2 regions of the Gluconobacter sp. OJA genome follow, and region 1 is predicted to be linked to the other one. Evidence: riboswitches for the same ligand, from Rfam matches in the RefSeq annotation. Region 1 holds a riboswitch; the other holds the start of a gene.

Region 1 (3,730 bases):
AGCGCAGCATCAACCGTATTGAGGTTCTGGTCCTTCATCTGCTGGCTGCTGAGAACCGAAATGGATTGTGGAACGTCCAACGGTTTGAGGAGCATTTTCGTCGTAGAGACCGCAGAAACCGTGTAAGTGCCGGTACCATCCGTAGAGGCATTGCGGCGATGACCTTGCACCAGAAGCTGCTCAATGCTGCCTGGGGTCTCATCTTCTTGTGACGCGTGTTTCTGTTGCGTGCTCTGCGATTTTGATGAAGCGGAACGTTCCTCTTTAAGACCGGTCGTTGAAGCTGATTTCTTACGAGCTTCTGGAGATACGTCATCAGTGGTCGCGGCAAAGGCGCCATTCCACGTACCTGACAGCAAAAGTGCTGTAAAAAGCATTGGGCCTAGATGTGTACGTTGAGGAACGTTCGACGCTGGAAGTCTCATGGAAAGGGCTAACTGCCTCCTGGAAAATGAATTTTCACGAGAATTTCAGCTGACTTTCCCGTATTTCTAAAGTTACAAATGATATTCATTCTCAGAAACTTCAATCTTTAATTCACGCACCTTCGCAGTTGTTACATTGTAGGCAGCATTCCTGCGATGTTGAGCGGGCAAGTCATTCGTACAAAAAAATAATTATGAAACCGACTGTTTTTCAAGAATCGCTCCGTAAGAGACGTTTTCCTGTCGATTCAGCTAAGAATTGGCCTTCACGGTCTGCCTTTGAATGCCAAGCCCTTCGATTTCCAGCTCTACGACATCCCCTGGTTCGAGATAGACTGGGTGAGGCTTGATGCCCATTCCGACGCCGGCAGGTGTGCCTGTAGCAATAATATCGCCCGGCATCAGGGTCATGTAGTTGCTGACATGTGAAATGATTCTGCGGACGTCAAAGATCATGCCGGAGGTATGTCCCGTCTGTCGCCGGCGTCCGTTGACATCTAACCGCATGGAGAGTGCTTGCGGATCGGCGATTTCGTCGGTCGTCACAAGCCATGGTCCCAAAGGCCCGAATGAATCGCAGCCTTTGCCTTTGTCCCACTGGCTTGTCTGCATCTGAAATGAGCGTTCAGAGACATCATTGGCGACACAATATCCCGCAACATGCTCCAAAGCCTTCTCCGGGGAGACGTAAGACGCTTTTGTGCCAATAATGACTGCGAGTTCGACTTCCCAGTCCAATTTGGTGGCATGTTGGGGGACCAGAATACCATCGCTCGGACCCGTCAGGGCAGAGATGGCTTTCATGAAGACGATTGGCTCTGAGGGGAGGGGGAGGCCTGCTTCCTCGGCATGATCCCGATAGTTCAGGCCAATGCAGATATACTTTCCGGCACCTGAGAACGGAATACCGTAGCGTGGTGCTTCTGAAACGACAGGGAGAGTGTTCGGATTAATGGCTCGTAAGGCGTCAAGCTGCTCTGGAGACAGGTCGGCAGCCGTAATATCAGGCAGAATCCCTTTGAGGCTTCGCAGCATGCCAGTGTCATCAATGAGTCCGGGTGTTTCCTGATCCAAAGGACCAAAACGACAGAGCTTCATCCTGCGACACTTTCCGTCCAGAGTGGGGAAGCATGAGATTAGGCATGTTTTGTTTTCTCTTCCAAGGATCGAGGGGCCTCCATTGTTCAAATTGATAACTTCAGTTATTGATATGTTATAACATACGTGTTTGACTATATGGGAGTTTCGGTTATGCCCCTGCTCAATGATGGTTCCCCGGAAGGGGATGAAAAGGGAACGCAGTGAAATGCTGCGGCTGCCCCCGCAACTGTGAGCGGTGAGGCTGATCACGATGGGTTCTATGAACCCGGCCACTGGGGCGTCAGCCTTGGGAAGGCTCGCGATCTGCCGATGATCCGCAAGCCAGGAGACCTGCCATCGAAAATGGTCATGGACGAAGCGAAAGGGCGGGGTGCACCGGACGCAGCAGGATGTTTATCCTGCTCATCGTAGTGACGCATTGTTGAGTGAAGTTTGCGTTATCCATGAGGAAAATCAGTTTTGTCGGTGTGTTGCCCGTCGCGGCATTGACCGTTTTTCAGCCTGCGTTCGCCCAGACAGAAGACGTCAGGAAGGCGGCAGCCAAAGCGAAAGAAGAACACATTACGGCGCACGGTCGGGCGCAGCCGCTGAAGGATAGTGCTGTTATCGGGGGCAGGCTTGGGCTGACGGTTCAACATAATCCTGCGACGATCAATGTGATTCAGCGCAGCGTGATGGAACAGCGAGGTTATGCGCACGCTGAAGACGCCGCAGACAGTGCACCGGGTGTTTCTTCCGGTGGATCGCCAGGAAGTCCGGCGCAGATGATGATGCGTGGCTTCAGCGGAAATCAGGTTTTGATCCTGAGGGACGGAATTTATTATGGCCCGACCACGATGGTGAACCGTCCGCTCAACAGCTTTAATCTTGAGAGCGTTCAGATTCTCAAGGGGCCGTCGTCTGTTCTGTACGGGCAGGGCGCTGTTGGCGGCACTGTGGACATGCGAACGCGTGACCCTGCGTTTGATGGGCCGCATGCTAATGCGCTGGTATCTTATGGCAGTTTCAATACGTGGAATGCTGGCGTGGGCGGTTCGGTTCCCATTACTGACACTTTGGCCATTCGAAGTGATTTCAGTCGTACCTCGTCTGATGGATACGTTGCTGGCGCAGACCCACACAGCAACGATTTCACGACAACGTTGCTCTGGCACCCTTCGAAGAAGTTTACAGCTCGCTTTGGCGTCGACTATCTGACAGATCGCTTATCGACGTACTATGGAACCCCTTTGATCCCGCTGGCTCAGGTCCATGATGGCGTAGGCGGCCTGCTGTCGTCTTCCAAGGGATTAGGCGTAAGCCGGTCATCGCTCTGGCGGTATTACAATGCCAAGGATGCAAAAGCTGGCTCGGTTAATTTGACTCCGACGCTCCATCTGACGTGGCAGCCAACGGAGAACATGACGTTCCACAATAAAACCTATGTCCTTTATGCCAAGCGCAACTGGAATAACGCTGAATCCTACAGCTATATCGGTTCAGCCGGGCAGACGGACGCAGCGGGAAATGCCATTGCACCCGGTCGGGTCGGCCGGGATCGGTTCTATGTTTATATGAACCAGCATCAGGTTGGTGACACGCTGGATGGCCAGTTTGATTTCCACGTTTTCGGAATGAAGAACCGTCTGGTCGTCGGTGGAGACGCGTATTATGTGCGGCTCATCCGAAACCGTGGTTTTCCGGATGCGACATATGCGGACAGTGTTTCTCTAAGTAGTCCTGAGAGTACGGCCGTCGAGAGTTTTGCGGGAGAATATCCGTATACGAAATCTCCCACAACCATGGTGGACGCAGGTATCTTCATGGAAGACGTCCTGACCGTGAGGGACAATCTGCGTGTAGTGGGTGGATTTCGCTATGACTGGCTGAAACTGGACCGCCAGAATTATAGCCAGTCCGGTGCGTTCAATCCTGCGACCAGCTTTAAGGGGAACTACAATCCTGCCAACTTCAGGATTGGCCCTGTTTATGATCTGACAGATAACATCAGCCTTTACGGCGTGTACACAACGGCTGAAGATCCGCCGGGCTCCAATATCTTCCTGGTTAATAAAGGCCAGTTTTCACGCCTGAGTCAGTCCAGGCAGGGAGAAATCGGCGCCAAGGGTTCTTTCTGGAAAGGGCGCCTGTCCTCTACGCTGTCTCTGTACGATATCCGCCGTACCCGAGTTCTCGTTGCTACCGGTGTGGACAGCGTGGCAACG
Region 2 (3,730 bases), on a different contig from region 1:
TGGGGTGGTGATCCACCCCATCTACTCGCTGGTTTACGGACGCATATAATGGGCTGCCGCAACCATGTTGAGGAGCGCAGCTTTCGTCTCCGGCCATTTGCGGGTTTTCAGTCCGCAATCCGGATTGACCCAGAGGGCATCCGGGCTGATGGTTTTGCTGGCAGCTCGAAGCAGGTCCACCATTTCCTCGACAGACGGCACGCGTGGGGAATGGATATCGTAAACGCCCGGCCCGATTTCCGCAGGGTAGCGATAGGCTGCGAACGCATCGAGTAGTTCCATGCGGGAGCGGGCGGTTTCAATCGAAATCACATCCGCATCCATTGCGCCAATGGCGGCAATGATATCGTTGAATTCCGAGTAGCACATATGGGTGTGGATCTGTGTGGCGTCCTGCACACCCGAGGCTGAAATGCGGAAGCTCTCCACGGCCCAGTCCAGATAGGATTGCCAGTCTGCGCGACGGAGCGGCAGGCCTTCACGCAAGGCGGCTTCATCAATCTGGATGATGCCGCACCCGGCTTTTTCCAGATCGCACACTTCATCCCGGATCGCGAAAGCGATCTGTCGGCATGTTTCCGCACGCGGTTGATCGTCTCGCACGAAAGACCAGTTCAGGATCGTGACAGGCCCCGTCAGCATACCTTTCATCGGGCGTTTGGTGATGGATTGGGCGTATTCCCACCATTCAACCGTCATGGCTTTTGGGCGTGACACATCCCCGAAAATGATGGGCGGCCGGACATAGCGGGACCCGTAGGACTGAACCCAGGCGTGCTTCGTGAACGCAAAGCCGGAAAGCTGCTCCCCGAAATACTGCACCATGTCATTGCGCTCAAACTCGCCATGCACCAGCACATCAAGATCAATCTCTTCCTGCCAGCAGATGGTCCGGGCGGTTTCTTCCCGCAGGAAGGCTTCGTAAGCCTCGGAAGAGAGCTCTCCTCGTGTATGATCCGCACGGGCTTTGCGGACTTCAGTTGTCTGGGGGAAAGAACCGATGGTTGTGGTTGGATATAGAGGCAGCCTGAGGCTGGCCTGTTGCAACGGACGGCGCGCGGGGAAGGGTGAATGGCGCTGGGCGAGAGCTGGATTGCGATCCGCAGAGCGTGTCTGAACGGCAGGATTGTTGATTTTCGTGGAAGAGTGACGCGCCTGAAGAGCCGCAGCATTTTCGGCTAAAATGGTTTGCACAACGCCCCGGCCTTCATTCAGGGCGCGCGCCAGTGTGTGCAACTCCTCGATTTTTTGAACGGCGAATGCGAGCCAGGATTTTACATCCGCGTCCAGATCTGTCTCCCGTTCCAGGTCAATGGGTGTGTGGAGGAGAGAGCAGGACGGAGCAAGGATCAGGTCACGCTGGCGCGCCAGCGGTTCAAGATGGTCCAGAAGCGCGTTCAGATCGGCCTTCCAGATATTCCGCCCATCCACTACGCCGAGAGACAGCAGCAGGTCTGGCCGTGCTTTCTCCAGAATAGATGCAAGTTGTTCGGGAGCGCGGACAAGGTCCACATGCAGCCCGTGAACTGGCAGGCTGAGGGCGATGCCCTGATTGTCTCCGAGCGCGCCGAAGTATGTGGCGAGCATCAGTTTGAGGTCTGGAACAGCGGCTGTCAGAGTGTTGTAGGTCGTCTTAAAAACTGCGGCAGCATTTCCCGGCAGATCCAGAACAAGGCAGGGCTCGTCAATCTGAACCCAATCTGCGCCTTCTGCTCGGAGGGCGTTTAGAACCCGTTCATAAACGGGCAGCAAGGCAGGGAGCAGATCAAGGCGATCAAACGCCGGGCCGTCACATTTTCCCAGAAGCAGGAAACTGACAGGGCCGAGCAGAACAGGGCGTGTCTCAATCCCAAGCGCCTTGGCTTCCCGATATTCGTCCACCGCTTTTGTGGAGGCGAGGCGGAACGTCTGGTCTGCTGCGAATTGCGGAACAAGGTAATGGTAGTTCGTGTCAAACCACTTGGTCATTTCGGCGGCAGGGGTGTCATGAGCATGACCGCAGCCACACTCTTCGGATGTCGTCTGGGAGCCGCGCGCCATGGCGAAGTAGGTTCCCAAGTCCACCTTGCCCTGCACGTTGCCGTAAATGGCGGGAACAGCACCGACCATTGCGGATGTATCCAGCACATGATCGTAAAGCGAAAAATCGTTGGAAGGGATGATCTCTGCGCCGAGGTCTTTCTGGCGCTGCCAGGCTGACGCCCGAAGGGACGCGGCTGTGGAAAGCAGATCATCGGCGGAAGAATTCCCCGCCCAGTACTGTTCAAGAGCGGTTTTCAGTTCACGGCGGGTGCCGATACGCGGAAAGCCCAAAGTTGCGACGCGGACGGTCATGAAAGCCTCGACAGGTTCGTGGCAGTGCGCTCGCAGGGCATGCAGGATCATTCACGCCCCGAACAGGAAATGTGCGGCGTGGAGACATGCGTGACCCGTCCGGAACGCCCCGCCGGAGGATGTTATGTGCCGTGGCAGGTCTCCTGGCTTACGGGTCTCCGCGCTGATTCCGCCTTCCCGGACTTTCGCCCAGTGGCCTCTGTGGAATCGGCACTCGCCGCTGACAGTTGCGGGGGCAGCGCCGGATTTGCACCGGCTTCCCTCTTAGCCACGCCGGATGCGTGAACATCCGACATGGAACCATGACAAGCCTTATGACTGCCGCATGTTCTGAAAAAGAGTCAATAGCTCTTGCTCATATAAAGAACTCCTTATATGTAAATTCGTATGGAACAGGCCCTCATTATTTTCCAGGCACTGGCAGACATGACGCGTCTACGGATTCTGGCCCTTCTGCGCGAGATGGAACTGTCCATCGGCGAGGTGGCGCAGGTGCTCGGGCAAAGTCAGCCTCGCGTGTCACGGCATGTGAAGATCCTGGCAGATGCGGCATTAATTGAGCGCCGCAAGGAAGGAAGTTGGGTCTTTCTGACTTTGGGTATTCCGGAACGTCTGGAGCCTGTCTTTATGGCGCTGGATCGATGGACTGCGCGGGAACCGGCGGAAATCCGTGCGGATCGTATTCGCTTGCAGGCCATTCGGGATGTTCGTGCGCTCGCGGCGGAAGACTGGTTTGAAACCCACGCGGCAGAATGGGACGCATTGCGTTCCTTGCATGTGTCCGAACAGGAGGTCGAAGCAGCGATCGTAAAGACGCTTTCAGCATCTCCGATCGGCCGGCTCGTGGATATAGGCACGGGAACAGGTCGCATGATGGAGCTGCTGGGGGCCGGCGCTCAAACAGTCATCGGGTTTGATCGCAGTCCTGCCATGCTGCGATTGGCGCGGACCAAGCTTGCGGAAGCTGGTCTGGAGCAGGCTGATCTGCGGCAGGGGGACTTTCAGGCCCTTCCGTTGCCGGAGCATTCAGCCGATGTCGCAGTCATGCATCAGGTTCTGCATTATGCACAGCATCCGGCTGCTGTAATTGCGGAAGCCGCGCGTATTCTGGATGCCAACGGTCGCTTACTGATTATCGATTTTGCCTCCCATAGCCGGGAAGAACTTCGCACACGGGATGCGCATGTTCGGCTTGGATTTACCGATGCGCAGATGGCGACGTGGTTTCGCGCTGCCGGTCTGGTTCCCGCCGAGCCAGTAGCTCTTGAAGGCGAGCTGACCGTGAAACTCTGGCTCGGCCAACGCCCCAACTAAGCTGAATTATTGAATAAGGAGCTGGCGTGATGCCCGCACAGACAGGGCCTCTGCCCGCAATTTCGTTCGAATTTTTCCCTGC

What was found. Region 1 has a riboswitch for cobalamin ahead of ABDK75_RS08205 (TonB-dependent siderophore receptor). Riboswitches for the same ligand answer to the same signal wherever they lie in the genome.
Region 2: linked by a shared signal. The riboswitch ahead of metE (5-methyltetrahydropteroyltriglutamate--homocysteine S-methyltransferase) and the one ahead of ABDK75_RS08205 (TonB-dependent siderophore receptor) in region 1 are both predicted to bind cobalamin.

The regions. Positions count from the first base shown of each region.
Region 1 covers NZ_JBDIWI010000001.1:1,786,384-1,790,113, reverse strand. Annotated here, with positions in the region: gene ABDK75_RS08215 (TonB-dependent siderophore receptor) at 1-377, opposite strand, end outside; gene ABDK75_RS08210 (fumarylacetoacetate hydrolase family protein) at 678-1,523, opposite strand; cobalamin riboswitch at 1,677-1,879, shown strand; gene ABDK75_RS08205 (TonB-dependent siderophore receptor) at 1,970-3,730, shown strand, end outside.
Region 2 covers NZ_JBDIWI010000002.1:361,681-365,410, reverse strand. Annotated here, with positions in the region: gene metE (5-methyltetrahydropteroyltriglutamate--homocysteine S-methyltransferase) at 34-2,334, opposite strand; cobalamin riboswitch at 2,450-2,654, opposite strand; gene ABDK75_RS12130 (metalloregulator ArsR/SmtB family transcription factor) at 2,722-3,648, shown strand; gene metF (methylenetetrahydrofolate reductase [NAD(P)H]) at 3,678-3,730, shown strand, end outside.